DNA from 4 places in the Vibrio sp. JZG120 genome. Region 3 is predicted to be linked to each of the others. Evidence: predicted binding sites of a transcription regulator. Region 3 holds the regulator's gene; each other region holds the start of a gene.
What was found. Region 3 encodes PurR, which represses purine synthesis genes. Its sites were predicted from a motif close to TNANGNAAACGTTTNCNTNA; they were not measured.
Positions count from the first base shown of each region.

Region 1: a site for PurR is predicted at 3,828-3,847, ahead of purM (phosphoribosylformylglycinamidine cyclo-ligase). Genes of this name have one in related genera too.
Region 2: a site for PurR is predicted at 1,583-1,602, ahead of purL (phosphoribosylformylglycinamidine synthase). Genes of this name have one in related genera too.
Region 4: a site for PurR is predicted at 3,995-4,014, ahead of ACWPOD_RS17085 (NupC/NupG family nucleoside CNT transporter). Genes of this name have one in related genera too.

Region 1 covers NZ_JBSRRK010000008.1:14,323-22,596, reverse strand. Annotated here, with positions in the region: gene lpcA (D-sedoheptulose 7-phosphate isomerase) at 72-647, shown strand; gene ACWPOD_RS16315 (class II glutamine amidotransferase) at 699-1,544, shown strand; gene purN (phosphoribosylglycinamide formyltransferase) at 1,916-2,572, opposite strand; gene purM (phosphoribosylformylglycinamidine cyclo-ligase) at 2,724-3,764, opposite strand; gene upp (uracil phosphoribosyltransferase) at 3,944-4,570, shown strand; gene ACWPOD_RS16295 (uracil-xanthine permease family protein) at 4,693-5,946, opposite strand; gene ACWPOD_RS16290 (DUF2066 domain-containing protein) at 6,312-7,520, shown strand; gene ACWPOD_RS16285 (DUF2069 domain-containing protein) at 7,661-8,101, opposite strand; gene wrbA (NAD(P)H:quinone oxidoreductase) at 8,124-8,274, opposite strand, start outside.
Region 2 covers NZ_JBSRRK010000010.1:111,312-119,585, forward strand. Annotated here, with positions in the region: gene mltF (membrane-bound lytic murein transglycosylase MltF) at 1-1,444, opposite strand, end outside; gene purL (phosphoribosylformylglycinamidine synthase) at 1,744-5,637, shown strand; gene ACWPOD_RS18540 (DUF3622 domain-containing protein) at 5,932-6,240, shown strand; gene ACWPOD_RS18545 (DNA-directed RNA polymerase subunit beta) at 6,331-6,774, opposite strand; gene ACWPOD_RS18550 (TonB-dependent receptor domain-containing protein) at 6,893-8,274, opposite strand, start outside.
Region 3 covers NZ_JBSRRK010000004.1:585,862-594,135, forward strand. Annotated here, with positions in the region: gene torD (molecular chaperone TorD) at 1-201, shown strand, start outside; gene purR (HTH-type transcriptional repressor PurR) at 669-1,673, shown strand; cyclic di-GMP riboswitch class I at 1,952-2,041, shown strand; gene ACWPOD_RS11080 (TfoX/Sxy family DNA transformation protein) at 2,158-2,748, shown strand; gene ACWPOD_RS11085 (TVP38/TMEM64 family protein) at 2,864-3,550, shown strand; gene ACWPOD_RS11090 (hypothetical protein) at 3,571-3,891, shown strand; gene ACWPOD_RS11095 (alpha/beta fold hydrolase) at 3,929-4,732, opposite strand; gene glgA (glycogen synthase GlgA) at 4,843-6,300, opposite strand; gene glgC (glucose-1-phosphate adenylyltransferase) at 6,290-7,507, opposite strand; gene topA (type I DNA topoisomerase) at 8,118-8,274, opposite strand, start outside.
Region 4 covers NZ_JBSRRK010000008.1:190,350-198,623, reverse strand. Annotated here, with positions in the region: gene ACWPOD_RS17115 (hypothetical protein) at 1-114, opposite strand, end outside; gene ACWPOD_RS17110 (DNA polymerase III subunit psi) at 265-675, shown strand; gene rimI (ribosomal protein S18-alanine N-acetyltransferase) at 731-1,186, shown strand; gene prfC (peptide chain release factor 3) at 1,333-2,922, shown strand; gene ACWPOD_RS17095 (DUF5363 family protein) at 3,017-3,214, shown strand; gene ACWPOD_RS17090 (TatD family hydrolase) at 3,201-3,974, shown strand; gene ACWPOD_RS17085 (NupC/NupG family nucleoside CNT transporter) at 4,179-5,462, shown strand; gene deoC (deoxyribose-phosphate aldolase) at 6,044-6,820, shown strand; gene deoA (thymidine phosphorylase) at 6,918-8,246, shown strand.

The DNA of each region.
Region 1 (8,274 bases), on a different contig from region 3:
AATTGGTATCAGAACAATTTGCTCAGTGAATCTAGGACTGACTGAAGCCGAAATAATAAAGAGAACGTCTTATGTACCATGATCTGATTAGAAGTGAATTAAACGAAGCTGCTGAAGTGCTCAACAAATTTTTAAGCGATGACCATAACATTGCGCAAATCGAAGCAGCGGCGAAAATGATTGCTGACTCATTCAAGCAAGATGGTAAAGTACTGTCATGTGGTAACGGTGGTTCTCACTGTGATTCGATGCACTTTGCCGAAGAGTTAACAGGCCGTTACCGAGAAAACCGTCCTGGCTATGCTGGTATTGCTATTTCAGATCCAAGTCACCTTTCTTGCGTGAGTAATGACTTTGGTTATGACTTCGTGTTTTCCCGTTATGTAGAAGCCGTTGGTCGAAAAGGTGACGTACTGTTTGGTCTGTCGACTTCAGGTAACTCAGGTAACATCCTGAAAGCGATTGAAGCGGCGCAAGCGAAAGGCATGAAGACGATTGCACTAACAGGCAAAGATGGCGGCAAAATGGCAGGGCTTGCCGATATTGAAATCCGCGTGCCACACTTTGGTTATGCGGACCGCATTCAGGAAATTCATATTAAGATTATTCATATCATCATTCAGTTGATTGAAAAAGAGATGGAATAGTCGTTTCACGGCCACCTTTTCGAGCTGTGTTGTTAGGGAGTTTTTTAAATCATGTGTGAATTGCTCGGTATGAGCGCTAATGTTCCGACGGATATTTGTTTCAGTTTTACCGGGCTCATGCAGCGTGGAGGTCGAACTGGCCCACATCGTGACGGATGGGGAATTACCTTCTACGAAGGGAAAGGTTTTCGAACTTTCAAAGATCCCAAGCCAAGTTGTGAGTCGCAAATTGCAGAGTTAGTGCAAAATTATCCTATCAAAAGTCGCGCTGTCGTTAGCCATATCCGACAGGCGAATCGTGGCGGCGTTAATTTAGAAAATACTCACCCTTTTACACGTGAGCTGTGGGGGAGGTATTGGACGTTTGCGCACAACGGTCAGCTCTCAGGTTATCAAGACTTACATACGGGTCGACACCGACCTGTCGGCGAGACAGATAGCGAACTGGCCTTTTGTTGGTTACTGAAGCAAATGGAAGATCGATATCCTGAGCCGCCAAAGGACATGGAATCGGTATTCTTATATGTTGCTAAATGTTGTGATGAGCTAAGAGAGAAGGGTGTATTTAACATGCTTCTGAGTGATGGTGAGTATGTAATGACGTATTGCACCAATCACTTGTATTGGATCACGAGACGCGCACCGTTTGGTAAAGCCGCTTTGCTTGATGAAGATGTGGAAATTAACTTCCAAGAAGAAACAACGCCACATGACATTGTTTCTGTGATCGCGACTCAACCTTTAACGGGTAACGAAGCTTGGCAGCGGATGAAACCTGGCGAGTACGGCTTGTTTCACCTAGGTGAACTAGTGAAAAACAATGCCTCTGAACTGGTGAATGTGCCGTTTGCAGCGGCGAAACCGGGCAATCAGGCGCCAACTGAGCCGTTAGAATAGCGGTTAATTCGGAACAACTCGTAAAGCTCGCTTAATCGCGAGCTTTATTTTTATACGTTTTCAACCGAATGCGGATACTGGTGAACTCTCATACTTTCTAGCTTCCTAGTCTTGCTAAGGCTTGCCGGAAAGACGTAAATGGATAGAAATTTCTCATAAAACACCACGTCATTCTGAACGGTGAGGAACGAACCAGATTCAGAATTTACTTTCCGAGTGTTGTGTTACTCAAGTGGTTATGGGATTTTTTAGAATGTTGGGTTTTAGGTTTCTAGTCGCACTGCGGCTTTCTTGAATCAAGTTTATAAGTTTCAAAACAACAAAAGGCAGCTCTCAGGCTGCTCTTTTGTGTTTGGAGTTTGGTTTCAGGACTACTCATCGGAGGCGTAACCGTGTGCGCCAAGTTCTGCGCCATCTAAATAGGCTTTACCATCCTTCATGATCAACCGCTCGTCTACCAGCCACTTAGCCACCATAGGGTAGATTCGGTGCTCCTGAGCCTGAACACGTGCTGCAAGTACACTAGCATTATCGTCTTCGAACACCGGAACTTTTGCTTGCAGTATGACAGGGCCACCATCAAGCTCTTCCGTTACAAAGTGCACACTCGTACCATGTTCTTTGTCGCCAGCATCAATTGCTCTCTGGTGTGTGTGTAGCCCAGGATATTTTGGTAGAAGAGAAGGGTGGATATTGATCATCTTACCCATGTAATGAGAAACAAACTCGCTGCTCAGAATACGCATGTAGCCCGCCAGAATAATCACGTCTGGTTGGTATTCATCGATTTGACTCATTAGCTCTGCATCAAAGCTTTCACGCGAGTCGAATGCTTTAGGGTCGACAAAGTGACCGTCTACATCAAAGTTTTTTGCACGTTCTAAACCAAAAGCATCGGCTTTGTTAGAGAACACGGCTGCTACTCGTGCGTTTGGCATGCTGTTTTCGCAAGCTTCCAAGATAGCTTGCAGGTTACTTCCGTTACCCGAGATGAGGACCACAATGTTTTTTAGGGTATGGTTTTTCATGATGTCGAGAGTGCCTTGGTATTGTAGGTTAGAGTTATGTAGCTTCTAAACTACCTACTAATAGAATGGTTTTTATTGTTCTAGATAGCAAAATGAGGACCTAGTCATCTAGTGTCCTCATTCTTTTTATCTTGTGGGCTCGATTTGCAAATTATTGGATTTCAACTTGCTCTTCATTCGCGTCTGCTTGCGCGATTTGACCAATCACCCATGCGTTTTCACCTTCTTCTTGAAGAAGAGCAACCGCGGCTTCCGCTTGGTCTTTAGGTAGTGCAACGATTAGACCCACACCACAGTTGAACGTACGGTACATTTCGTGTGTGTCGACGTTGCCTTTCTCTTGTAGCCACTTGAAGATCACTGGCCATTCCCAGCTGTTACCATCGATAACTGCTTTTGTGCCTTCAGGCAGCACACGTGGGATGTTTTCCCAGAAACCACCACCAGTGATATGAGAAATCGCATGGATGTCGTGTTTCTCAATCATCTTAAGTGCTGATTTGATGTAAATCTTAGTTGGTTCTAGTAGGTGCTCACCGATAGTGCGACCTGCTAGTTCTTCGTTCTTATCTGCACCAGATACTTCTAGGATTTTACGGATAAGGGAGTAACCGTTTGAGTGTGGGCCGCTTGAGCCAACAGCGATAAGTGCATCACCAGCAGCGACTTTCGTGCCGTCGATCACGTCTTCTTTTTCGACTACGCCAACACAGAAACCAGCAACGTCGTAGTCTTCGCCTTCATACATGCCAGGCATCTCCGCAGTTTCGCCACCAATTAGGGCGCAACCTGCTTGAACACACCCTTCAGCGATACCTGAAACAACATCCGCTGCGGTATCAACGTCTAGTTTGCCTGTTGCGTAATAATCTAGGAAGAACAGTGGCTCTGCGCCTTGCACGATAAGATCATTTACACACATCGCAACAAGGTCGATGCCGATAGTGTCGTGCTTGTTCATATCCAGTGCTAGGCGAAGCTTAGTACCTACGCCATCAGTACCAGAAACCAGTACAGGTTGTTTGTATTTGGTTGGCAATTCGCATAGCGCGCCAAAACCACCGATACTACCCATAACTTCAGGGCGACGAGTACGTTTTACCGCACCCTTAATACGATCCACAAGCGCGTTGCCTGCATCAATATCTACACCAGCGTCTTTATAGCTAAGAGAAGAGTTGTTACCACTCACAGGGAAGTCCTCGGTATTAAGTTGGATATGAAAACGGCGCTATTCTAACAGTGCTTAAACATAGATAGCAAACGTTTGCGTCTGTTTTTTTCTTTAGTGATTTATCCTGATATCCCTGTAAAAATCATGTATAATCTGAAGGTTTGTTTAAATATTGCCAACTATAGCCGGAGATGGACATGAAAGTTGTTGAAGTAAAGCACCCTCTAGTAAAACATAAAATTGGTCTAATGAGAGAAGGTGACATCAGCACAAAACGTTTTCGTGAGTTAGCGACTGAGGTCGGTAGCCTACTTACTTACGAAGCAACGTCAGACTTTGAAACAGAAAAAGTGACCATTGATGGTTGGAACGGTCCGGTAGAAGTAGACCAAATTAAAGGTAAAAAAGTAACCGTAGTACCAATCCTACGTGCAGGTCTAGGCATGATGGACGGTGTTCTTGAGCACATGCCAAGCGCACGTATCAGTGTTGTTGGTATTTACCGTGATGAAGAAACACTTGAGCCAGTTCCTTACTTCAACAAGCTTGCTTCTAACATCGATGAGCGTATTGCGCTTGTTGTTGACCCAATGCTTGCAACGGGTGGTTCTATGATTGCTACGATTGATCTTCTAAAAGAGAAAGGTTGTAACCAAATCAAAGTGTTGGTACTTGTTGCTGCACCAGAAGGTATTGAAGCGCTAGAAAAAGCACACCCAGATGTGGAGCTATACACTGCGGCAATCGATGAGAAGCTAAATGACAAAGGCTACATCGTACCGGGTCTAGGTGATGCAGGTGATAAGATCTTCGGTACTAAGTAATTCTTTAATGTATTACTACGACTGAACAGAAAAAACAAAGGCTTGGTGAAAACCAAGCCTTTTTTTATATCTATAATACGAGAAGAATAAAATGCGCCACTCAGTAAAGCAGCGCAGACGCACTATTTCGCGTTCTCTTCTTCCATTTGTGCGTTATCTACAACGTGGTTTTCACCTAAATCGTTTGGTAACACAAGGTTAAGAATAATTGCCACGATACCGCATAGGCTCACACCTTGTAGGCTGAACTCACCAATACCGAAAGCCATACCGCCAATACCAAATACAAGTGTTACGGCAACGATCACTAGGTTGCGAGACTTATGTAAATCAACGTTATTCTTGATCAGTGTGTTGAGGCCTACTGTGGCGATAGAGCCGAACAACAGAATCATGATACCGCCCATGACAGGTACTGGAATCGTTTGAAGAACCGCGCCTAGCTTACCTACCAATGCAAGTACGATTGCAGTGATCGCAGCCCAAGTCATGATCACAGGGTTAAATGCTTTGGTTAGCATTACCGCTCCTGTAACTTCACTGTAAGTGGTGTTTGGTGGAGCACCCACCATCGAGGCTACGATAGTTGCCACCCCGTCACCTGCGATTGTGCGATGAAGGCCAGGTTTTTTCAGGTAGTTTTTACCTGTGACGTTTGAGATAGCAAGCATGTCACCTACGTGCTCTACCGCAGGTGCGATAGCGACAGGAATCATGAACAAGATTGCGTTTATGTTGAACTCTGGCGCGGTGAAGTTTGGCATAGCTAGCCAAGCCGCTTGTGCTACTGGAGTGAAATCAACCACCCCGTAGAATAGAGAAACAGAGTAACCTGCAAGAATACCACCGACAATTGGAACGAGCTTCAAAAAGCCTTTTGCAAACACGCTTAGTACAATGGTTGTGAGCAGTGAGACCGCCGAGATGATGATCGCAGCATCACCATTAACAAGCTGTGCAGCACCATCACCGGTTTTCCCTACCGCCATGTTCACTGCTGTTGGAGCAAGGCCAAGACCAATCACCATGATCACAGGACCAACGACAACAGGCGGGAGAATTTTATGGATAAATCCAACACCACGCACTTTGATCATCGCCCCTAGAGCCACATAAACCAGGCCCGCTGCCATTAAGCCGCCCATCGTTGCGCCGATACCCCAAGTTTGGATACCGAACATAATAGGAGCAATAAACGCAAAAGAAGAGGCAAGGAAGATGGGAACAGAACGTTTAGTCATTAATTGGAAGAGGAGAGTACCGACACCGGCACCAAAGAGGGCGACATTTGGATCAAGGCCAGTTAGCAGCGGCACAAGCACCAAAGCACCAAAAGCGACAAAGAGCATTTGAGCGCCTTGTAACGCGTTTTTCATAATAATTCCCTATTTTCAAGATACGCAGACAAATCCGGCGAATACTATCATCCAGCAATCGTTTGCAACGTTGCATGGATCAAACTTTCGATTGAATCTTTCCCATAAATAGCGTTTTTGCGAGTTAGTTGCTTGCAAATTGGCCTCTTTTACGAGTCTTGCGTGACGATGAAAAATGAACTGTCTAACTTGTTGAGATAGCTGGATAAGCAATGAGTTTATTATGAAAAACAACGCTAGAGTGCTCGTTGAGACCCGAGTTAACAAAGCTGGTCATAATACAGACAATTTACTCAGTACTTACCTTGCTCAAGATTTGATAGTTGCTTATTATTCGGGTTCTTGTTCAGAGGATTATAAAAACTATGCGCTATTTAGCTCTCTTACTGATAGGTTGGTTGTCCCTACCAGTATATGCATTAACTCAGGTGGATATCTATCGTGCCGAAGTGGTTATCGACAGTGAGCAGAACGACGGTGAGTCTCTGGCTCGTCAACAAGGTATGCAGGATGTGATTGTTCGAGCGACCGGTTCTCAATCCTCTTTAAGCAATCCAGTGATTAAAAAGGCACTTGGTTCAAGTGCGCGTTACATTTCCCAACTGAGCTATGGGCAGGTTGATGGAAAAGCGAGCTTAAAAATGTTGTTTAACAGTGACCAAATCAGCTCGCTTTTAACACAAGCACAATTGCCATCTTGGTCGCCAAATCGCGCCAATATTTTGGTTTGGATGGTGGAAGAGCAGAGCTACGATCGTAATATTGCTTGGGAGCATTCCGACTCTTCAAACGTTGTAGCACTTCGCAGTGCTGCGAAATCGAGAGGCTTGCCGATCACGATCCCGGTTGGTGATTTTGATGATGTAACTGGTGTTAATGTTTCTGATCTTTGGGGCGGCTTTATTGAGCCAATTGGCCAAGCGAGCCAGCGCTACCCAGCGGATGCCGTTTTAGTTGTGCGCGCTCAAGGTGAACAAATTCGCTGGACGTTATACGATCAATCACCAATGAGAATTGTTGAAGCACAGCGCTCTCCGCGTAACGGTTCCGCATCAGGCGCCAATGCCATTGCTGAGATGGTTGATGGCATCGCTGACTACTACGCGAGTAAGAGCGCAGTGGTAGTATCTGGAAAATCTTCAAAAGCGTTGGCGGTGAAAGTCCTTAATGTAACGTCTGCCACGGACTTCTTCCGTTTAGAGAATGCGTTAAAACAACTTAATTCGGTTGCGGGTACGGAAATTAAGCGTGTCCAAGGTGATGAGCTGACGCTCAACATCCATCTTTTGGCATCTCAACAAGCTTTTGAGAAAGAAGCTTCTTCTATTTCTCAATTAATGGTTTTTGAAGATCCTTTGGGTGAAGTTGATGCCCCAGCTTTAACTCAAGAAGCAGAGCCAATTGCTCCGATGAATGAAGCTAAAGATACAGCTATGGTAGAAAAAGTGCAGTCCGAAGTGCCTGCGGATATCGCGGCGGAAGCAAAGGACGAAACGCACCCAACTCAGCCGATGATTGTGGAGCCTGTCCGAGAACAGTATGACTTGATCTACGAGTGGCGCTCGGCATCGTAATCGCATTGATAGCTTTCCAGGCGTAAAGCGCAAGGATCAAACACCAATGTGGTAAGCGTAAAAAAGAGTCGCAATAGCGACTCTTTTTGTTTTCTAAATTCGTATTCGAACCAATGCTCAGTGATTGATTGCGATTGGCGTTATTTATTGAATTTCGCTTTTTCTTCTTTTTCTACTTGAGAGAGGCGCTTCAACTTAAGACCTAGCTCTTTGCCTCTCGCTCTAGCAAACAAAATATTGCCAGCGAAACCGAGTGAAGTCAGGAGCAACTCTACTGCCGCAAGCCAACGTTCTCCACCATCCACATAAAGGATGGTCAGCGCATGCAAGAAATACAGCATAAGAACAAAGTTAGCCCAAGCATGAGTGTAAGGCTTACCAGCCAAAATACCAGGCAACGGAAGTAATAGCGGAATACACCAAGCAATAGCAAGTGTTGTGCTGCTAAGGTGAGGGTGAGGGGACAACGCAAGCTGCCAAATTGCGACCCAGGCTAATAAGGCTAAGTTGCCAAATAAAGCTAGGTAACGATAGGTTTTAGCCTGTGTACCGAGTGGTGTTTGGTCTAAAGAGTCAGACATCGATTAACTATCCTTGATTTTACTAACAGACTTTTAGTTTTAACGCTGCAGTTGCCAGCCTTTTGCCTAATTGTTGTGCCAGACGAATCTCTTCACTGCTGAGGGTTGCCTCATGGCCTACACTGCTGGCGCCATACGGAGTGCCTCCGGACTGCGTAGTGTGTAGCTCTGGT
Region 2 (8,274 bases), on a different contig from region 3:
CATCGCTATTCTCATCAATCGCTGGTCTTTGGCTGACATGACCAATGATGGATTGATAATAACGTCGAATATTTTCTACGTAATTACGCGCTTCATCACCTCTGGCGTACCCATAGCGAGTTTGACTGTAGTAACGCTTCTGACGCAGTAAAGGCAATCTGTCTTTTACATCCGCCCAAGCGTTTGGATCGCCACCTTGCGCTTTAGTAAGTCGTCGTGCGTCCATCATGTGGCCATAGCCTATGTTGTATGAAGCCAGGGCAAACCATATTTTTTCATGCTCGTTGATGCTATCAGGCACGCGACCTACAATGCGACGTAAGTACTCGACACCACCACGAACAGATTGCTCAGGGTCTAAACGGTTTGTTACCCCGACGCTTTTCGCTGTTGGCAGAGTAAGCATCATCATCCCTCTAACACCTGTTGGCGATTTTGCCGCTGGCTTCCAGTGTGATTCTTGATACGCCAATGCTGCAATTAAGCGCCAGTCGAACTCTTCGCTGTACTTTTGGAATAAAGGTGCCCACTTAGGCAATTTGTCATCCAGAGCTCGAATGAATGCGCGAGTATCAACGTAGTCAAATGCTTCAATATGACCAATGTACTTCTCTTCGAGAGTGGACAGTTCTCCTGATTGTTTAATGTTACCGAAAAACTCTATCAGCATCGCATACAAACTTTCGTCTTCAGAGCGTCGAGTAAACCACGATACTGGTTGATCTTCTGTAAGTTCAAACGCGAGCGCAAGATCGGGGTAAAGGCGCTGAGCTAGGGAAAGTTCTACAGAGTCAGTCACAGTAAAACGCAACTCACCAGTGGATACATATTTAAGTAAGTCTCTCGTGTCAGCATCGCCAACAATTTCAAACTGCAGCTCTGGGTATTTCTTCTTTAATGCGGTTAGGGTCGGAACATATTGCGATTGTTCAACGATCTTTAATGTTTGCGCGCCTGCATTTGTATCTTCGTCTGATTCGCTGTCTTTCGATGCTTGGTATTCAATCAGCTGTTCGATATCACGTGGTCGAAGTTGCCCCTTTTTATACACAACTTGTTGGCTTACATAATAATAAGCAGGGCCAGGTCTAAAGCGTTTTACCGCTTGTGACGTTTGATTTAAGCCCGTAGCAATGAGATCAATATCTCCTTTCTTAAGAGCAGGAAAAAGCTCAGCTTGGCGAAAGGCAGGTTTAATCTCGAGCTTGACGCCGAGCTGCTCCGCAAACTGACGCGCCAATTCGTAATCCAACCCCGCGGGACCATCGGGACCAATATAATAGGAAAGCTGATTGTTTAGCGTGCCAACACGAAGCACGCCACGTTCCTGAATTTTTTCGAATTCACTTTTGGGTTCCGACTCAATCTGGCAGGCAGAGAGTAGTAGCACAGAAACAAAAATTAGAGCGCTGCGCTTGAGTCGGTTGAGCTGGCTTATTTGCATTAATAGGTACATCTTAGGAAATTTCTATTTGCCTTTATATCAAAGCGAGCTCATGGGGCAAAGTGAATCACACACTTATAGCGTGACATTGTGTGTTTTATCGACATTTTAGTCGTAATTCAAATTTGACAAAAAAAATGACGCAAACGGTTGCTTTTGGTGTTACATCACAAAAACAATTGCTATATAATGCGCTCGCAATGACGAGGTGGAATCGGCATAGGTTCGACAGGGCTTATTTTAAGTGTCTGAATTTATTCCAATATCACCTTAATCAATTGCATAAGAGACCTAAGCACATGAGAATTTTGCGTGGCTCCCCAGCTCTTTCTGAGTTTCGTGTTAATAAACTACTGGAACTTTGTCGTGAACAAGATCTGCCTGTAACTGGCATTTATGCCGAGTTTATGCACTTTGCCGATCTAAAGTCTGACCTTGATGACCAAGAGTTAGAAAAACTTGAAAAGTTACTAACTTACGGCCCAACCATCGAAGAGCATGAGCCAGAAGGTCTTCTACTTCTTGTTACGCCTCGTCCAGGCACTATCTCGCCTTGGTCTTCTAAATCTACCGATATCGCTGTTAACTGTGGCTTGGATAAAGTGAAACGTCTAGAGCGCGGTACGGCTTATTATGTCGAATCTTCAGTTGTTCTATCAGAAGCTCAAGTTGGCGCTGTCAAAGCGTTAATTCATGACCGCATGATGGAAACGGTATTTACAGCATTTGAAGCTGCGTCAGCGCTGTTTACAGTCGCTGAGCCTAAGCCTGTGGCGCATGTTGATATCTTAGCGGGCGGTCGTCTTGCGCTTGAAGAAGCAAACGTTTCCCTTGGCTTGGCACTCGCAGAAGATGAAATTGATTACTTGGTAGAGAACTTTACTAAGCTTGGGCGTAACCCAAACGACATTGAATTGATGATGTTTGCTCAGGCGAACTCAGAGCACTGTCGCCACAAAATTTTTAACGCAGATTGGACTATCGACGGGGTAGATCAACCTAAGTCTTTGTTCAAAATGATCAAAAACACGTTCGAAACGACACCTGACTATGTGCTGTCTGCATACAAAGACAACGCGGCCGTTATGACGGGCTCTAAAGCGGGTCGTTTCTTCCCAGACCCTAAATCTCGTCAATACACTTACCACCATGAAGATGCGCACATCTTAATGAAGGTAGAGACGCACAACCACCCAACGGCAATCTCTCCATGGCCGGGCGCATCGACTGGTTCAGGCGGTGAGATCCGTGACGAAGGCGCGACGGGTATCGGTGGTAAGCCAAAAGCGGGTCTGGTTGGTTTTACAACCTCTAACTTACGTATTCCTGGTTTTGAACAGCCATGGGAAACCGACTTTGGCAAGCCAGGTCGTATTGTTAACGCGCTAGACATCATGCTTGAAGGTCCTCTAGGCGGCGCGGCATTCAACAATGAATTTGGTCGTCCAAATCTATTGGGTTACTTCCGTACTTACGAAGAAAAAGTGACCTCTCACGCGGGTGAAGAAATCCGTGGTTACCACAAACCAATCATGATTGCTGGTGGTATGGGTAACATTCGTGACAAACACGTGCAGAAGAAAGAAATTCCAGTGGGTGCGAGCTTAATCGTACTTGGTGGTCCTGCAATGAACATCGGTCTTGGTGGTGGCGCGGCGTCTTCAATGGCGTCTGGTCAGTCAGCAGAAGATCTGGACTTCGCGTCAGTACAGCGTGAAAACCCAGAGATGGAGCGTCGCTGTCAGGAAGTGATCGACCGTTGTTGGCAGCTAGGCGACGACAATCCAATTGCATTTATCCACGATGTGGGTGCGGGCGGTATCTCTAACGCATTGCCTGAACTTGTCGACGACGGTGAGCGTGGCGGTAAGTTCCAATTACGCGATGTACCAAACGATGAGCCGGGCATGAGCCCACTGGAAATCTGGTGTAATGAATCACAGGAACGTTACGTTCTTGCGGTAGCGCCAGAAAACATGGAAGCATTCGACGCAATCTGTAAGCGTGAACGTGCACCATATGCAGTGGTGGGTGTGGCGACAGAAGAGCGTCATCTAACGCTAGAAGATTCTCACTTCGACAATACACCAATCGATATGCCAATGGATATCCTGCTTGGTAAGCCACCGAAGATGCACCGTGACGCAACCACACTAAAAGTGGAAAGCCCTGCCATTGTTCGTGAAGGTATTGAGCTTAATGAAGCGGTGGATCGCGTACTTCGTCTTCCAGCGGTTGCAGAAAAAACATTCCTAATTACTATCGGTGACCGAACAGTAACGGGTCTGGTTGCTCGTGATCAAATGGTTGGCCCTTGGCAGGTACCAGTAGCAAACTGTGCAGTAACAGCGGCAAGCTATGACACTTACCACGGCGAAGCAATGTCGATGGGTGAGCGCACGCCAGTGGCATTACTAGACTTTGGTGCATCGGCTCGCCTAGCGGTTGGTGAGTCACTAACGAACATTGCGGCAACAGAAATCGGTGATATTAAACACATTAAACTGTCTGCGAACTGGATGTCGCCAGCGGGTCACCCAGGTGAAGATGCCGGTCTTTATGAAGCAGTCAAAGCGGTGGGTGAAGAGCTCTGTCCTGCATTAGGTTTGACGATCCCAGTTGGTAAAGACTCCATGTCGATGAAAACCAAGTGGGAGGAGAACGGCGAGAGTAAAGAAGTCACTTCTCCACTGTCGCTAGTTATCACGGCATTTGGTCGTGTGGAAGACGTACGTAAGACCGTGACTCCACAACTACGCACTGACAAAGGCGATACTTCTCTAGTTCTTGTTGACTTGGGTAACGGCAAAAACCGCTTAGGTGCGACAGCATTGGCACAAGTATACAAGCAGCTGGGTGACAAACCTGCTGACGTAGATAACGCTCAGCAGCTAAAAGGCTTCTTTGATGCAATGCAAGCGTTAGTACGTGATGACAAGCTAGTGGCTTACCACGATAAGGGCGACGGCGGTCTATTTGTTACACTGGCTGAGATGGCGTTCGCGGGTCACTGTGGCGTAAAAGCGAACATCGCAGAGCTGGGTGATGATGCGCTAGCCGTTCTATTTAACGAAGAGCTAGGTGCGGTTGTTCAAGTTAAGAATGATGATCTGGATTCAGTTCTATCTACTCTGGCGGCAAACGGCTTAGAGGCATGTTCACATGTGATTGGTTCAGTTAACGCTTCAGACGACTTTATTATCTCTTCTGGTGATGCAGTTGTGCTTGAACGTTCACGTACCGAACTACGCGTTATCTGGGCTGAAACAACGCATAAGATGCAAGGTCTACGTGATAACCCAGCGTGTGCTGACCAAGAGCACGAAGCTAAGAAAGACAACTCTGACCCGGGTCTAAACGTTAAGCTCAGCTTCGACGTAAATGAAGACGTTGCAGCACCGTACATTGCGAAAGGTGCTAAACCTAAGATGGCGATTCTACGTGAGCAGGGTGTTAACTCCCACGTTGAAATGGCTGCAGCGTTTGACCGCGCAGGTTTTGAAGCAACCGACATCCATATGAGCGATATCCTAACGGGTCAAGCGGTACTGGATGAATACCATGGCCTAGTAGCTTGTGGTGGCTTCTCTTACGGCGACGTACTAGGTGCGGGTGAGGGTTGGGCTAAGTCTATCCTGTTTAACGCACAAGCTCGTGAACAGTTCCAAGCCTTCTTTAACCGTAAAGAGACGTTCTCTTTAGGTGTATGTAACGGTTGTCAGATGCTTTCTAACCTGAAAGAGCTGATCCCGGGTGCAGACTTGTGGCCACGTTTTGTTCGTAACGAATCTGAGCGTTTTGAAGCGCGCTTTAGCCTAGTTGAAGTTCAGAAATCTGATTCTGTATTCTTCGACGGTATGGCAGGTTCGCGCATGCCAATCGCGGTTTCCCACGGAGAAGGGCGTGTAGAAGTACGTGATGCTGAGCACCTAGCAGCGATTGAAGCATCAGGTACGGTTGCGGTTCGTTACGTGGATAACCTCGGTAACCCGACGCAACAATATCCGAACAACCCGAACGGTTCGCCAAACGCGATTACTGGCTTAACAACAGCAGACGGTCGCGTGACAATCATGATGCCTCACCCAGAGCGTGTATTCCGCACAGTTGCAAACTCTTGGGCTCCGGAAGGTTGGGGTGAAAATGGTGCTTGGATGCGTATGTTCCAAAATGCACGTAAGAATATCGGTTAATTAACCAAAGGTTAATCTAGCTTAAGTAAAGCGTTGGTTGAGAGACCAGCGCTTTCTTTTTTCTTATTGCTCTTTTTCTTCGTCGCTCTTTCTCGTGACTAGGCTAAACGTTGCTTTGTTCTGCCTCTTCTTTGTCATCTATTATCTCGCGTAAAAAACTTGCAGCGTTTAGATTACTTTTATGCTCTAATACCGCGCTTACCAAGGGATGGTGTTAAACAGCTCAGCTTAGATGGAGTTATCAAGTTGACCGAATCCCTGATTGATCCCTAAATCCCTTAGGAAATGAAAGAAATGTCTAAGAATCCAAAATTTGCTATCCGCGTCACTGAAAAACGTAACGGCTGGAGCGCAGAAATCACTCGCCAAGTGACATCTCGTAAGACTGTAGTATCAAAGCGTGAAACTGGCTTTGACAGCGAAGAGAAAGCACAAGCTTGGGCTGAACAAGAACTGGCTGGTTTTATCCAAAACCAAGTGGTTCGTAACGAGCGTAAAGCAGCGCAACGTCAAGAGCGTGAAGCAGAACAACTAGCGGCAAAAGTTCGTAAAGAAGAAGCCCGCAAAGCACGTGACGCTGAAGTAGACGCTGACGAAGAATAGATTCAAGTCGGTTAGATGGTGACGTCACCCATCAAACAAAAAGTGAAAATGCCCTGAGCTTTGTCTCAGGGCATTTTTTATTGTATCGACTTAAAAACAATCCGAAGATACGGACAGGCTAAACGTACCGTCTTCAGGGGCTGCAAATTGTTTATTGCCAGGAAGAAGGTGAGGGTTATTAGCATAAGTGCGATGTGTTGACTTGCCCTTTGCCGAGTGCCTCTCTGGTAAATCAAAGTGTTGCAATCCGTCAGATAGATCGTTTGCTTCACCGTAGTCGAAATGCGTTGCGACGTCTTTAGGCTGCTTGGCATAACGACAGTGATCCGGCTTTCCATCTTCATGCCAAGTTAACGCGTTTGTTTTGGCGTCTAGATTCAGATTATTTGTTGTTGGTTGTGCGTAATGATCCTCAATAACTTGGTGCTGACTCTGCTCTTGTAAGTAGTCAGCAATGCTCTCATAAGGCTGTGCCAGGCTTTGACTTGCTAGAACGAAGCAAGCAAGAAGAAACAGTGTTTTTAAGTTGTTCATAGTGTGTATGCAAGCAAAAAGAAATGATAGTACTGACAAATAAAACGGTGTGCAATTATGGTTGTTCGTAAAAAAACAGCAGGGCAGTTAATATCTGCCCTGAATCTTTTGGGTATAGTTAGTATTGATAAGTGAGGTGCAGTTTGACTTCGCGACCAGGCGAAGGCACGCCATTAGATAGGTATGCTTCGTAGTAACGATCGGTTAAGTTTTTCACAACAGCGCCAACACTCAAGCCTTCGACTTGTTGTATTTCCCAAACCACGTAAGCGTTTTGTAGCGTGTATTGCTCACTTGGTGATTTCACTTTTAAATTGTTACCGCTTGCCTTGGTTTTGGTTTGCGCATCATACCAACGGACTTCCCAGCCCGTACGTAAACCAGGAATCCATTCGTAACCTAAACCCAGATTAATGTTTAATGGTGGCACATCAGGGTGATCATCATCTGAACCTGTCGAGTCAGATAGGCTACCTTTGTTTTTGCCGCGAATGTAACTTGCTGAGAAATTACTGTAGAAATCTTCAATCCGGTATTGTGAAATTAGCTCAAAGCCGTAGTTTTTAAAGCCATCTAGGTTTGTATTCCAGCTTTGTAACTCAGTAGTATTTTTGTCGAGGTTTTCGCCCGTTCGTATATCAACCGTGTCGCTAACATCGTTATAGAATAAAGTTAACTCTGTTGCGAGGTTATCGCGAGTATTCACCAGCCCTTCCGTTAAGTTGATAACGCTTGCTTGATAAGCATGGATACGAGACACGTCCAGATTCAAAGCAGTAGCCGTAGCGGTAGCTCGTGCATATTGCACTGAGTAGATGTTATCAACGGTTGGTGCTTTTAAAGCGTAGGCGTAGGAGGCGTTTAAACGCGTATTTTTGGTCGCATCAAAGTCGATATCCAAACGTGGGCTAAAGCCTTTATGCGTCGTTTCACCGTAGTCATGTCCGGCGGCTGGGTCATTATAATCCGGCGCGGCGTTCCCTTTTCCTTCACTCTTGATGTATTCGTAACGCAGAGAAGGTGTGATGGTTAGACGGTCTGTTGCTTGATAGTGATCAGCAATGTAAGCCGCATAAATTGACTGCGTGCCAGATGGTTCGTAGTAAGGGGTATACCAACCGAAGTTTTTGGCTTCATTACTGTCGTATGATGCGTTGAATACTAACGAGTCTCTATCGGTTTTTTGATATTGAAGCCCTGTGACTAGAGTGTGGTCTCCGAACTGCGCTTGGTTAAACACATCAGCATAGTCACGCTCGTAACTTAACCAAGACTCGTGACCGTAACTGCCAACAGAAACGAACATTTTCTCGAATGCCACGTCAGGGCGAACCCAGTGACGATCGTTTTCAGAACGTGCCATTTTGATATTGAAATCAATATACGGGTTAGTCGGCATGTAGTGGTAAGAGATGGTCGTGGTGTTATCCGTGTATTTATTATCGACGGTGTATGCGTATTTGGCTTTTTCTAATGATCCGTATTTCTTGATGTTGTACT
Region 3 (8,274 bases):
TCAAACGAACTTGAGCAAGAAAAACACATGGAAGAAGCCTTCGTTAAACAAAACGACTTTATCCAGCAACAGTTGATGTCTTGGTTACCTCAGTTTGCAGACAAATGTAAACAATTCGACGAATTTGGGTTCTACTCGAGCGTCGCGAAACTATTAGTTGCATTTTGTAAACTAGACAGCGCTTACCTTATTGGGGAATAATTGCCGCCTATTTTTTAAGGAGCCCGCCTATCGGGCTTCCTGTATACCTGAAATAACTGAATGTAAGTAAGTTGGGTATATTATTCGTTTGCCTTAACTTAGCTCAAAGACGCTTGGTTATTTAGCAGTCAAAATGTGACTTCAAATACACAAATCTCTTGCTGAAAACATTGCTAGTCAGTCCACATAGGGCTAAAATGTGAGCGCAAACGATTAAATATGATTTATATGTAAACCGCTGAAATATAGCGGTTTTTGTGTTTTTTAACAGGTTGATGGCAATTTCTCATCAGATAGAAAAAAGATAAAATTCATCGACCGATGCTGCTACGTACCCTTTTGTCGTACTTGGACCAACCGCTGCCGAAACACTTAGCGCCAACCTTAGATTGCTGGGTGTAAAACCATTAGAGCATCAGGTACATCCAACACGACATATTTCAGTAGCTCGATACAGGACACCATTTATGGCCACTATAAAAGACGTTGCTCGCTTAGCCGGCGTTTCCACTACGACAGTTTCGCACGTTATCAATAAAACGCGTTTCGTTGCAGAAGCAACGCAAGAAAAAGTAATGAAAGCCGTGGACGAGTTGAATTACGCGCCAAGTGCGGTTGCACGCAGCCTAAAGTGCAACTCAACTCGTACTATTGGCATGTTAGTAACGCAGTCAACCAACCTATTCTTCTCAGAAGTGATTGACGGGGTTGAGAGCTACTGTTACCGCCAAGGCTACACTCTGATTCTGTGTAATACGGGTGGGATTTACGAAAAACAACGCGATTACATCCGTATGCTGGCTGAAAAACGTGTTGATGGCATCCTAGTGATGTGTTCTGACTTAACCGAAGAGCTTAAAGAGATGCTTGACCGTCATGCCGACATTCCTAAAGTGGTCATGGATTGGGGTCCAGAAAGCTCACAAGCGGACAAGATCATGGATAACTCAGAAGAAGGTGGCTACATCGCAACCAAACATCTGATCGACAATGGCCATACTGATATTGCTTGTCTAAGCGGTCATTTTGAAAAACTTGCTTGCCAAGAGCGCATTGCAGGTTTCCGTCGCGCGATGAGCGAAGCAAACCTAGCTGTAAATGAAGATTGGATCCTTGAAGGTAACTTTGAATGTGATACGGCCGTATTAGTCGCAGATAAAATTACAGCAATGGACAAACGTCCGACAGCGGTATTCTGTTTTAACGACACAATGGCTCTGGGCCTAATGAGCCGCCTACAACAAAACGGTATCAAAGTTCCTGATGATATTTCAGTGATCGGCTACGACAACATCGAGCTTGCGGAATACTTCTCTCCACCGTTAACCACTATCCACCAACCTAAACGTCGTGTGGGTAAAAATGCGTTCGAGATCCTACTTGAGCGAATCAAAGATAAAGAACACGAAAAGCGAATTTTCGAAATGCAACCTGAGCTTGTAATTCGAAACACCGTGAAGAAAATGAACTAAAATTCGCCAGATATAACGATGTCAAATAAGCGCTCTAAAAGGGCGCTTATTTTTTGTCTCTAAATAACTTTCCCCTGACTTAGGTTTGTTAGACAAAAAATCTCTAAGTCTCTGTTTTATATGTAGGTAAATCACACTCCCTCACAACCTCGAGATCATCCCGCCTTATTCTCAAATATGCACAAATATGCGCTTGTCGACACTTTTTATTGAACCAGAATCACACTTTTACGGGTAAAACGTGATGTTAATTCAATATACGAAGTATGCTCATTCTGTCACGCACAGGGCAAACCATTCGAAAGGGTGGGACGCAAAGCCTCCGGCCTGAACCATAGTACTATATGGAAGGTAGCGGGGTTACCGATGGCAAGTGTGCAAGCGATGACTTTACCCTGTAATGACATTGCTTTTGCGCATGTTTGCTACTCTCTCGGACCTGACTTTTGGTGGCGTAATATTAATTACACCGAGATAACAAAACATGGATAAACCGATACTCAAAGACTCTATGAAGCTATTTGAGGCACTTGGTAATATCAAGTCGCGCTCAATGTTTGGTGGCTTCGGACTATTCGCTGATGAAACAATGTTTGCACTAGTTGTAAATAATCAGCTTCATATAAGAGCAGACCAACAAACTTCATCTGACTTCGAGAAACAAGGGCTAAAGCCTTACGTTTATAAAAAACGTGGCTTCCCAGTCGTTACTAAGTACTACGCAATTTCCAACGATTTATGGGAGTCTAGCGAACGCTTAATCGAAGTAGCTAACCAATCGTTGAAAAAGGCAAAGCTTGAAAAAGAACAGCAAGCAACTACAAAGCCTAATCGCTTAAAAGATTTGCCTAACTTACGACTGGCAACTGAACGCATGCTGAAAAAAGCAGGCATTGAGTCAGTAGAAAAACTGGAAGAGGAAGGTGCACTTAACGCTTATAAAGCGATAAGAGATACGCACTCTGCAACCGTCAACATTGAGCTGTTATGGGCACTAGAAGGTGCTATTAACGGTACTCATTGGAGCGTTGTACCTCAAGCTCGCCGAGATGAGTTGATGAATGGCCTCCAATAAAAGTCGGCCTTAAAAACTATCTTGTAAAACCGCAGTCTAATCTGCGGTTTTTTTGTGAAATTTTTTCGACTTTCATTCTGTCTTATTACATATATCCCAAATTGGAATCATAAATATGAATAAGAAACTGATATTAGGCCTAATCCTGGTCGCGATCATTATCTTTTTAGGCGTTAACTTTAGTCAGTATTTAACGTTGGAAAATGCAAAAGCACAACAAGAAGCGCTGACCACATACATCGATCAGAACTTTGTTTTTTCGGCAGCTATTTACTTTTTTGCCTACATTGCAATTACCGCTTTTTCTATTCCTGGGGCAGCTGTGGTTACATTACTTGGTGCGGCTCTATTTGGTTTTTGGACGAGCTTATTACTGGTTTCTTTCGCCAGTACTATGGGTGCAACACTAGCATTTTTAAGCAGCCGATATTTGCTGCGTGACTGGGTACAAAACAAGTTTGGCAATAAGTTAATCGCAATTAATCAAGGTGTCGAAAAAGACGGTGCATTTTATCTATTTTCCTTGCGTCTCATTCCGGTATTCCCTTTCTTTCTTATCAACTTGTTGATGGGCTTAACGCCAATGTCTGTAGGTCGATTTTACCTTACTAGCCAAGTAGGTATGTTGCCAGGCACTGCAGTTTACTTAAACGCCGGTACTCAGTTAGCAACAATTGAAAGCCTGTCAGGCATTATTTCACCTGCGGTATTGGCCTCTTTTGCGTTACTGGGGCTGTTTCCAATCATCACTAAATGGGTTATGAATAAAGTAAGGCCAACACCGAGTCAGCAAAACTCATAATTAGTAAGTGGACGTGTTTAATGAAAATATTCATTGCTAAAAACCCAGCAGAAGCGCATATCGTGTGCGAATTATTGAAAACCGAGCAAGTCTACTGTGAAGTCCGCGGAGAAGGTATTTTCGGTTTAAAAGGAGAGCTGCCGTTTAGTGATGATACCGATCCTTATGTCTGGCTTTTTGACGCCAAACAACAAGTAAAAGCAGAAGGAATAGTACAAGCCTACCGCAAACAATCCGATGGAAATGAGTATCAAGATTGGCAGTGCCCGAAGTGCCATGAGGTAAACGAGGGGCAGTTTGGTGCTTGTTGGCAATGTGGACATCAAATAGGGGAGCCTTAATAACTCCCCTACTCCTACTCAATCGATTTATTCAGCGCTAAGCAGAAACCATTTGCTGCTTAATAAATTCGATGGAATGTTGATTGAAATCTTCAGGGCGCTCAACATTACAAACATGACCACAGTTGGGGATCTCTCGTAAAACACTAAGCTTATGCGCCGCAACCATTTCTTTAACAGGCTTAATAAACATGTAATCTCTGTCGCCCATTAAATAGAGTGTGGGAATGGGTAACTCTCGATCTTTAAAATACTTCATTAAAGGATTTACATCAGCAGCAAGAATAAACCAACGTTTAAATTCTTTTTGGCAAAGCTTCTTGGCCTCACGAATAAAAAGATGGCGAGACTCTCGCTGGCTTCTCTGTGGCATAACAATGTACGCAAAAAGTTTGTAGAGCCACATGTACGGCAGAATGTGCTTACAAAAATTACCTAATTTAACCAATATTTGAGAACGAGTATTGAGCCTTGTGACAGCGCCACCGAGCACCATTGAACGCACGCGCTCTGCTGATAATTCAGCAAGGTTTCGAACAATAATGGTACCAAGCGACATACCGACAAAATGAGCGGATTGGATCTTTAAATGGTCCAATACTTTCAAAATATCTTGGGTGACTTCCGTAAAGGTATAACGGCTGGCAATGAGCTCTTTAAGTAACTGATTTGACTTTCCATGACCTCTTAAATCGATCAGCAATAAGTTAAAGTGTTGCTTGTAAGCTTTGATTTGCTTGAACCAGATAGAAGAGCTACCGCCAGCACCATGCACAAATACAACCCACTCATGACTAGTAGGGTGCAAATAGGTTTTATGAAAAAGTAGCGGCTGGGTCATATTCAAGTATCAAAAAGGTCGTGCTATTGAGTAAAAAGCCATCCTACCACACTCCCCTTACTCAAGATAATAAAGGCACCTTATTCGGTGCCTTTCGTTACAATTTTAAGTCAATTTAACGCCGAATTGTAAAGTTGCAAATAAGCTTCTGCGGCCTTTTGCCAACAAAAATCTTGTTGCATCGCGTGCAACTGTACTTTATTCACTTCAGGTTCGTTTTGAGCATAGAGCAACAGTGCCCTTAGCATCGTTAACAACAATGCCTGCGGTGTCGGTTCGAAAAAAACAAACCCCGTCGCTTCAGAAGGGTTCACATCATAATCGTTGACGCTGTCTTTTAGACCACCGACACCACGTACTATCGGCAATGTCCCATAAGCCATACTATAGATTTGGTTTAAACCACATGGTTCAAACTCAGAAGGCATCAGAAAGAAATCAGAACCCGCTTCAACGATATGCGCAAGTTCATTATCATAAGCTTCTACGAAGACAAATTTACTAGAAAACTGTGCAGCAACCTCTTCTAGCTGAGCGGCTAGTACAGGGTCTCCGGTCCCAACGACAACTAGTTGAACATCGTGCTTCAAAAAATCGGCCAAAGCAGGCAACAAGTAATGCACACCTTTTTGCTGGGTCAACCGACAAACCATACCGAACATGGCTACATCTTTTTCAGGCAAATTTAGCCGCAGTTGTAATGCTTGTTTACACGCTTTCTTGCCTTGCGTCATACTTTGTTGGTCAGCGCAGTAATTAACTGGCAAGTAAGTATCCGTTTCCGGGTTCCAAGCACTGTAATCACAACCGTTCAAAATACCAACTAAGTCCTGCGCGCGTTGCTGAAACTCCCAAGCCATTCCATGACTGCCAAGCTCTGTTTTGAGTTCCTCTGCGTACGTAGGGCTGACCGCGTTTATCTTATCTGCATTCATTACACCAGCTTTGAGCATCGTAATATGCGTTGCACTCACCGCAGCATCGGGAACGTTTCGACAATGAAACTCTGGCAAGCACTGCACGTCTTCATAACTAAATACGCCTTTAAAGACCGCATTGTGAATTGAAATGACGCTTTTAGTATGAGCAAAAAACGGATCATTGCTATACCTGTGCTTGAGCAAAAATGGAACAAGACCAGTGTGCCAATCGTTCGCGTGTATGATATCCGGCTGAAAAGCAAGCTTCGGCAACATGTCTAAACATGCCGCACTAAAAAACGCAAAGCGCTCACCGTTATCGGTATACGCTTGGTTGTTCTCCGCATACATCGATGGTCGATTGAAATACGGCTGACAATCAATCAGATAAACAGGATTTTGACCTAGCATGAGCCGCAGAACTCGATACTCCGTATGCGGCCATGATGTTAGTTCTGTTTCTAATACAACTTCTGCGTCAGCGAGTTTATCAATACTGCTGTACGCAGGGATGGTAATTCTTACGTCTTGCTGTAGGTTTTGAAGGGCTTCCGGTAGTGCCTTGGCAACGTCTGCCAAGCCACCACTTTTAATGAGACCTTCAACCTCAGAAGCTACAAACAGAATAGATAAGTTGTTAGTAGCCAACTCGAGCTCCTTTCGGAATAACAACAATGCCCTCCTCAGACACGTGGAAGTGTTTTTTATCTTCTTGAAGATTCACACCAATCTGAGTACCAGGAGCAATATCGGCATCCTTATCGACAATCACACGACGTAAAACACAGCCTTCGCCAATTTTCACGTCACCAAGAAGGATACATTCGCTGATATCGCAAGCAGATGCAATATTACTGCGGAACCCAAGCACCGACTTTTCTATTCTTGAGCCTCTGACGTAACTGCCATTACATACCAAACTGTCGATGATCTGAACACGGCCATTATCAGAGTCTGTAAATGTCGCTGGCGGCAGTGGAGGATAATAAGTATGCAGCGGCCATTTACGGTTATATAGTGAAAACGGTGCGTCTTTTTCTAGCAGATCCATGTGCGCTTCCCAGTACGCATCAATGGTTCCCACGTCACGCCAGTACACCTCTTCTCTTTCACCGCTGATTTTGTTAGTACTGAAGTCATACACGAACACGTCACCTCGAGGGAACATCTTAGGAATAATGTCCTTCCCAAAATCATGTGATGAAGCTTCATTATCCGCATCTTCAACCAACTCAGAGAATAACACCTGAGCTTCAAAAACGTAGTTACCCATTGAAACTAAAGCGTAATCAGGATCGCCAGGAATCGACTTCGGGTTTGCTGGTTTCTCTTCAAAGCCTATCATGCGACCTTCACTGTCCACTTCGATAACCCCAAATTGCGACGCCTCTTTTAGTGGCATACGCAATGCAGATACCGTCAGAGAAGCCTGCTTTTCTGAATGGAAGTTCAGCATTTGTTTGATATCCATCTTATAGATATGGTCAGAGCCAAAAATACAAACTTGATCCGGTTCCTCTAGTTCCATAAAACGGAGATTTTGATAGATCGCGTCTGCCGTTCCTTCGTACCAACGCTTACCAGTGCGCATTTGAGCAGGAATAGGATCGATAAAGCGGTCAGTGATGCCATTAATGTTCCAGCCCTTTTTTAAATGATGGAACAAAGATTGAGATTTAAATTGGGTGAGGACGTAAATGCGCATTAAATCCGCATTTACAAAATTGTTTAGAGCAAAATCGATCAATCGATAGCTACCACCAAACGGTACCGAAGGTTTACTACGAGATTCTGTTAAAGGTCTCAAACGAGAGCCTTCACCGCCAGCAAGAATCATTCCCAAAACACCAGCCATTTGTTGTTCTCCATATCGTTATAGCTTGGATTTGGTACTCGCTTGAATGAGTCATACTCGGGGAGTCAAGCGAATACATTTAGTAACCGTATCAGGAGTTTCTTTGAACTCTTACAACACGATAAAAAAGCTACGGCACTTCCAGTATGCAACGTCCACTCTTTTCTTATTTTTCGACGCAAAATGCACACAGTTGCACTAATTTTTGTAATAAATTATCTAAGCAGGTTCTAAATTACAATTTTTAATACGCCATTCTGTGTTCCATACAGTTCTTGCTTACTCAAGACGATATCTAGATCACACATGCAAAAGCAAACGATTACATTATGAAAACAATTTACGAACGGATTCACTACACCACCGACTTTTTGAGCTTAATATATAACAAATATATGAACGCAAAATGAAAGTTACGACGAATGTTTTTTACATAAAAAATACGTTCACTACTAATAAATCGTGACTCTGGTGTTTTCTAGCGACAATGGTGCTTGTTAAAGTGAGGAAAGGTCGATTAGAGGAAGAATGCGCAGGAGAAAACTGTCGGCCCCTACGCAAAAAAGGCAGCGATATCGCTGCCTTTTTACATTACCTTAATGGTGCATTTTTATGCTTTCGCTTTTTTACGCTTATCTGTGACTTCCCACTTACCTTCAACAAAGAGCGCTGTCCAACCAGATGGTTTGCCGTTCTCTTCCGAACGAACGTAGTTCTCTTTTGTTTTGCGACTAAAGCGTACAACTGCAGGACGACCATCAGGATCT
Region 4 (8,274 bases), on a different contig from region 3:
GAATTTGACGGTTTTCGTTGCAATCAGCTCCCACTCATCGCTGCTATTAGCAAAAATACTCATGCTGGTGGTGGCTACCAGTGCGCAAAGCAGCAGTGTAGGTAAGAATTTCATAATGTACCTCATATGTTATACCTACGGTGTGGCCATTGTCATAGGCAGAACAGTTCAATCATTCCAATGTATTGAGGTGTTCCTTGAAGTCCTTTAGGTATAATCACGATTATTTGTTAGGATTGCCCTCGTTCAAATAGGTGACGGAAAATGTCAATTAACGAGAAACAGTATTTACACGAAATGGGCATCAGCACATGGGAGCTGGTACACCCAGATAGATTGGCAGGTTACCAATCGCCAAAAATCGATTTGCAAAGTTCTTGCAAACTCCTGTTGATCTCTCCGGTATGTCCAGAGAATGAGACGGCGGTTTTGTTTGAAAACATCCTAAAGAGTATGAAGTTAACGCTTGACCAAGCGTTACATATTGAGCCAGAGCGATTTCCATTACTTGGCCAGCACGAGCTTGAGTGGGTTTGGTTTGCAGGGTGTGAAGCCGAAGTATTGCCTGACACTAAACCGCTGACATCGCCATTGTTGCAAGATGTGGATGGGAATACCCAACAAAAACGTGCACTTTGGCAACAGATTTGTTCTTACAACAATTCGAGCAAATAAGCATTAATTCCCGTTTTACTGCAATTGGTATTGCACATGAACCCCTAGGTAAATAATGACAACTAAAATCTTACCAATGTGCGCTGAGCACTTAGATCAAGTTTGGCAAATTGAGCAGCAAGCACACTCGCATCCGTGGGCAGAGTCTTTGGTACGTGATTTATCCAGCCGTGGAGCATGTCATCATGTGATGCTCGATGGCGAGATGGTGATTGGCTACTTCTATGCGCAGAATATTGTCGGTGAAGTTACGTTGCTGAATATTGCTATCGCGCCGCATCTTCAGGGTAAAGGCTATGGTCAAAAACTGTTGGATGCGTTCTTAGAGCATTGTGAGCAATCAAAAGCGGAGAGTGCTTGGCTTGAGGTGCGAGAGAGTAATAAGCCTGCTATTTATATTTATGAACAAGCTGGATTCAATGAAGTTGATCGACGTCATAACTATTACCCTGCGAAAACTGGCACGGGAAAAGAAGATGCGATCATCATGAGTTATCTCTTCTTTCACTAACGTTAACGCACCCCATAAGGGAAGTCGCCCCTAAAGCGATCAGTTGCCCCTGAGGCAATAATAAGCGAGAATACCGCGCAATATTGAATCTAAAAAGCGTGTTTGCTTTTCGAGCAAGCATTCAGACATCAAAGAAGACCAGTTTCATGTCAAATACACCTTTTCTAAGCGAAGTGTCTAAACGTAGAACGTTCGCTATTATTTCTCACCCGGATGCGGGTAAAACCACCATTACTGAAAAAGTCCTTTTATTCGGAAACGCGATTCAAAAAGCAGGTACGGTTAAAGGTCGTGGTAATGCACAGCACGCAAAATCAGACTGGATGGAAATGGAAAAGGAACGTGGTATCTCGGTAACCACGTCTGTGATGCAGTTCCCTTACAATGATTGCCTGGTAAACCTACTTGATACTCCTGGACACGAAGACTTCTCGGAAGATACATATCGTACTCTAACGGCAGTCGACTCGTGTTTGATGGTTATCGATGCAGCGAAAGGTGTCGAGGATCGTACTCGTAAGCTGATGGAAGTAACCCGTCTACGCGATACGCCAATCGTGACCTTCATGAACAAACTTGACCGTGACGTTCGTGATCCAATGGAAGTATTGGACGAAGTAGAAAACGAATTGGGAATGATGTGTGCGCCTATCACGTGGCCAATCGGCTGTGGTAAAGAGTTTAAAGGTGTGTATCACATTCACCGTGATGAAACGATTTTATACGAATCTGGTCACGGTCATGAGATTCAAGAAGTTCGAATCATCAAAGGTCTAGATAACCCAGAGCTTGATGAAAAAGTCGGTGCAGGCCTTGCGGAAAGTGTTCGAGAAGAGCTTGAGCTTGTTATGGGTGCTTGCCCTGAGTTTGACTTGGAAATGTTCTTAACAGGTGACCTGACGCCAGTTTACTTCGGTACCGCATTAGGTAACTTCGGTGTAGACCACATGCTAGACGGTCTAACAGAGTGGGCACCAGCACCGAAAACGCGTCAAGCGGTTGAGCGTGAAGTTGAAGCGACAGAAGAGAAGTTCTCTGGTTTCGTATTCAAGATCCAAGCAAACATGGACCCGAAACACCGTGACCGTATCGCATTCATGCGTATTGTATCGGGTACTTACACGCAGGGTATGAAGATGAACCACGTTCGTCTTGGCAAGCAGGTGAGTATCTCTGATGCAGTAACCTTTATGGCTGGTGACCGTTCACGTGCAGAACACGCTTACGCGGGTGATATCATTGGTCTGCATAACCACGGTACTATCCAGATTGGTGATACCTTTACTCAAGGTGAGTCACTGAAATTCTCTGGTATTCCGAACTTCGCCCCGGAGCTGTTTCGTCGTATTCGCCTGAAAGATCCACTAAAACAGAAACAGCTACTAAAAGGCTTGGTGCAACTATCAGAAGAAGGTGCGGTACAGGTATTCCGTCCACTACAAAACAACGATCTGATCGTTGGTGCCGTTGGTGTACTTCAGTTCGATGTTGTTGTGGCTCGTTTGAAGTCTGAATATAACGTTGAAGCGATTTATGAAGGCATCAACGTTGCAACTGCGCGTTGGGTTGAGTGTGATGATGCGAAGAAACTGGATGAGTTCCAACGTAAGAACCAAGCAAACTTAGCATTGGATGGTGGTGATAACCTAACGTATATTGCACCAACAATGGTTAACTTAAACTTGGCGAAAGAGCGTTTCCCTGATATTGATTTCCGTGCGACGCGTGAGCACTAATCAAAAAGCGGTTTGGGTAAGCTTTAACGCAAACTAGATTTTAAAACGCCCTTGGCTATAAACTTAGCCAAGGGCGTTTTTATAAGGATGAGATATGAACTGGTTTAAACGAGGATTGAAGCATTACGACGACTGGTGCAAGGAGATGGGACTAACGCCCGATCAAAAACGCAGCTGCGTTCCGTATCGAAAAGATCCTGCCCATCAAAATGAAGAGAACAGTGAAGCTCTGTTATTTTCTGATTCTCAGTTTGTCGGTACAGATAAAAAGTCTCAAGATGAAGCTCTTTGATACCCATTGTCACTTTGACTTTGATGTATTCCAAGGTGACTTTGCACATCAACTTCAGCTAGCTCAAACGCAAGGCGTGACAAGAATTCTGATTCCTTCAGTGGGACCTCAAAACTGGGCTCGTATTCAAACCTTGGCAGATCAACATGCCAATTTGTATTACGCCCTTGGGTTTCATCCGTATTTTCTTGAAGATAACGTCGAGCAGCACTTTGCTGAATTGGAACATTATCTAAAACAAAATGCTCCCCAGTGCGTGGCAATAGGAGAGTGTGGGCTAGATTTTGCCATTGATGTTGACCCACAGTTGCAAGAAAAGACACTTGAAGTTCAATTTGAACTGGCTAGACGCTTCGAACTCCCAGTTATTTTACATAGCCGAAAAGCGCACAATCGCCTTATTCAAATGGTTAAAGCGGCGAAGCTCCCTCGGGGCGGTGTGCTACATGCTTTCTCTGGGAGTTATCAGCAAGCAATGGAGTGGGTCAAATTAGGTTTTTTTATCGGTGTAGGAGGAACCATCACCTACCCAAGAGCGAAGAAAACGCGCGACGCAATTCAAAAATTACCACTCAAACATCTCGTGATCGAAACAGATGCACCGGATATGCCTATACTTGGATATCAAGGGGAGTCGAATCACCCAGCCAAACTCATTCACGTCTTTAATGAGCTCGTAGAGTTGCATAACGGCTCAAAGCAATCGATTGCTTCTCAGTTATGGAAAAATAGCAATTTTGCTTTCTCGATATGTGAATAAAATCTAAAGATGTGGTTTGAAATAGAAAACGTTTTCCTGCTTATTGTGAATTAACTCACAAAGCTGGCTGAATCAATCATGAATCTTATAGGAAAGTGTGAGGCTGGCATTACTTTAATTGATTCTGCATGAGTATAATTGCTCCCGCTTTATAGCTCCATTTTGTAACACGCCAATAAATAACTTATAAGGAAGTCATAAACTATGAGCCTGTTTATGAGCCTAATCGGTATGGTAGTGCTTCTTGCGATTGCAGTGGCATTTTCTAATAACCGAAAAGCTATCAATCTAAGAACTGTGGGTGGCGCATTCGCTATCCAATTCGCATTAGGTGCATTTGTTCTGTATGTACCTTGGGGCCGTGATCTACTAAACGGTTTCTCTTCAGGTGTTTCTAACGTTATCAACTACGGTAACGATGGTTCATCATTCCTGTTCGGTGGTCTTGTTTCTGACAAGATGTTCGAAGTATTCGGCGGCGGCGGTTTCATCTTCGCATTCCGTGTTCTTCCTACACTGATCTTCTTCTCTGCACTGATTTCAGTTCTTTACTACATTGGCGTTATGCAATGGGTTATCAAGATTCTTGGTGGCGCACTACAAAAAGCGCTGGGCACTTCACGTGCGGAATCAATGTCAGCAGCAGCAAACATTTTCGTAGGTCAAACAGAAGCACCTCTAGTTGTTCGTCCATTCGTTCCAAAAATGACTCAATCAGAGCTATTCGCGGTAATGTGTGGTGGTCTAGCTTCTGTTGCTGGTGGTGTACTAGCGGGCTACGCTTCAATGGGGGTTCCACTAGAGTACCTAGTAGCAGCATCATTTATGGCGGCACCAGGTGGTCTACTATTCGCTAAAATCCTTCACCCAGAGACTGACCAGCCTCACGAAAGTATCGAAGAAGCGATGGACGGCGGCGACGACAAACCAGTAAACGTAATCGACGCAGCAGCGGGCGGTGCGGCTTCTGGTCTACAACTTGCGCTTAACGTAGGTGCAATGTTAATCGCATTCGTTGGTCTAATCGCGCTGATCAACGGTATGCTAGGTGGCATCGGTGGTTGGTTCGGCATGCCAGAACTAACGCTAGAGCTAATCCTAGGTTACGCATTCTCTCCACTAGCATTCCTAATCGGTGTTCCATGGGCTGAAGCAGTAACTGCTGGTTCATTCATCGGTCAGAAAATCGTAGTGAACGAATTCGTTGCTTACTTGAACTTCACACCATACCTAGGTGAAAACGCTCAAGTAATCGCGGCAACTGGTGAAGTAATGTCTGAGAAGACAACAGCTATCATCTCATTCGCACTATGTGGTTTCGCGAACCTTTCTTCTATCGCGATTCTACTTGGTGGTCTAGGTAGCCTTGCACCAAACCGTCGTAGTGACATCGCTCGCATGGGTGTTAAAGCTGTGCTTGCAGGTACGTTGTCTAACCTTATGGCAGCGACAATTGCAGGCTTCTGCTTAAGCCTTGCAGCACTATAATTAGAATCGGTTCTTAATATATAGACGCCGTTTTACATCATGCCCTGTAGCAAGAGATTGCTGCGGGGCATTTTTCGTTTTTCGGGCTCTAAAATCTCACCGGGTGTCGACCTCAGTCTAGGAGTTACGCAGCCGATGGAATAGGGGCTAGGAAATTTTGAGATACAAACCGTTTGCGCTCTATTTGGTGCTACAGTTTTGCGGTGAAACTCTATAATGTATTAATCACAGGATAGTGGTTAAGGTTGATACTTAATCACGTAATGAATATTACATAATCAATGGGCAAATGACTTGCCCAGCAATATCAGATCTAATAGGCGTTTTGCTGTGTGATGTGATATTAAAGACACCGCAATCATAGATTGTTGTGCCATAGGCCAAACTGGTACTGTGCGGTGACAAGGATAGCAATTGGCATATGAAATTTTCGCTGTATATGCCGAGTCTTCAGGGAACCAAGTCCGTTCATTAATAGACTGTTTAGCCATTTACTCACATTGTCTCGACTTGTTGATTATAGTTAGAGACGTGATGTAAGGCTGAGTAGTGAATTTTTTGAATATTGATCGGAGATAGAAATGAGCGATTTAAAAGCAGCAGCGCTACGTGCACTTAAACTTATGGACCTAACTACGTTGAATGACGATGACACTGATGCAAAAGTGATTTCATTATGTCATGACGCGAAAACAGCAGTAGGCAACACAGCTGCAATTTGTATTTACCCTCGCTTTATTCCTATTGCTAAGAAGACACTTCGTGAGCAAGGTACGCCAGAGGTTCGCATTGCAACAGTAACGAACTTCCCACACGGTAACGACGACATCGAAATCGCTGTTGCTGAAACAAAAGCGGCGGTTGCTTACGGTGCAGACGAAGTTGACGTTGTTTTCCCATACCGCGCGCTAATGGCGGGTGATGAGAAAGTAGGCTTCGAACTAGTTAAGCAATGTAAAGAGGCTTGTGGTGATATTCTTCTTAAAGTGATCATCGAAACGGGTGAACTAAAAGAAGAAGCACTAATCAAGAAAGCATCTCAAATCTGTATTGAAGCAGGTGCTGACTTCATTAAAACTTCAACTGGTAAAGTGCCAGTAAACGCAACACCAGAATACGCACGCATGATGCTTGAAGTTATTCGCGACATGGGTGTTGCAGAAACTGTTGGTTTCAAACCAGCAGGTGGTGTGCGCACTGCTGAAGACGCAGCTGCATACCTAGCAATGGCTGACGAAATCCTAGGTGACAACTGGGTTGATGCCCGTCACTACCGTTTCGGTGCGTCTAGCCTGCTAACTAACCTACTAAATACATTAGAAGTGACAGACGAAACTGCTGATCCAGCAGCGTACTAATCCCAATAATATGTCTGAACGGTAGCACCTAAACGGGTGCTACCAAACCTCTTCTATCCTACTTAACCATGGCTCACTGAGAGCATGGGAGGCACTAATGTATTTACCACAAGAAATCATTCGTAAAAAACGTGACGGTGAAGTACTTACCGCAGACGAAATCAACTTCTTTATTCAAGGCGTAGCAAATAACACCGTATCTGAAGGTCAGATCGCGGCGTTTGCTATGACGATTTTCTTCAATGAAATGACCATGGATGAGCGCATCGCCCTAACGTGTGCAATGCGTGATTCGGGCATGGTTATCGACTGGAGCCACATGAACTTTGGTGGCCCAATTGTCGACAAACACTCTACTGGCGGTGTGGGTGACGTAACGTCTTTGATGCTTGGCCCTATGGTGGCAGCATGTGGCGGTTTCGTACCAATGATCTCTGGCCGTGGTCTTGGCCACACAGGCGGTACGCTAGATAAGCTTGAGTCTATTCCAGGCTACAACATCACACCAAGCAACGATGTGTTTGGGCAAGTAACTAAAGACGCTGGTGTGGCGATCATCGGTCAAACAGGTGACCTTGCTCCAGCGGATAAGCGTGTTTACGCGACTCGTGATATTACCGCAACCGTAGACAACATTTCTCTGATCACGGCTTCCATTCTTTCTAAGAAATTGGCGGCGGGTCTGGAGTCGCTAGTGATGGACGTTAAAGTCGGCTCTGGTGCATTCATGCCAACTTACGAAGCGTCTGAAGAGCTAGCAAAATCAATCGTTGCAGTAGCAAACGGTGCGGGTACTAAGACCACTGCAATCCTGACAGACATGAACCAAGTATTGGCCTCTTCGGCAGGTAATGCGGTGGAAGTTCGTGAAGCGGTTCGCTTCCTAACGGGTGAATACCGTAACCCACGCCTACTTGAAGTCACCATGGCTTCTTGTGCAGAAATGCTGGTACTTGGCAAACTGGCTGAGAACACAGAAGACGCACGTGCGAAATTGATGGAAGCACTAGACAACGGCAAAGCAGCAGCATGCTTCGGCAAGATGGTTGCTGGTCTTGGCGGCCCAGCAGACTTCGTAGAAAACTACGATAACTACCTAGAAAAAGCGGAAATTATCAAGCCAGTTTACGCGACGGAAACGGGCATTGTTTCAGCGATGGACACGCGTGCTATTGGCATGGCTGTCGTTGCTATGGGTGGTGGTCGCCGTGTTGCTACTGATGAAATCGACTATGCCGTAGGTTTCGACGAGTTCATCCGCTTGGGTGAAGTTGCAGATAGCGATAAACCTCTTGCCGTTATCCACGCTCGCAGCGAAGAGCAGTGGGAAGAAGCGGCAAAAGCACTGCGCAGTGCAATCAAAGTAGGTGGTGAGTACACACCAACTCCAGAGGTTTACCGCCAAATTCGTGCAGAAGATATTTAATAGAACAAGTAATTACACAAGGCCTACT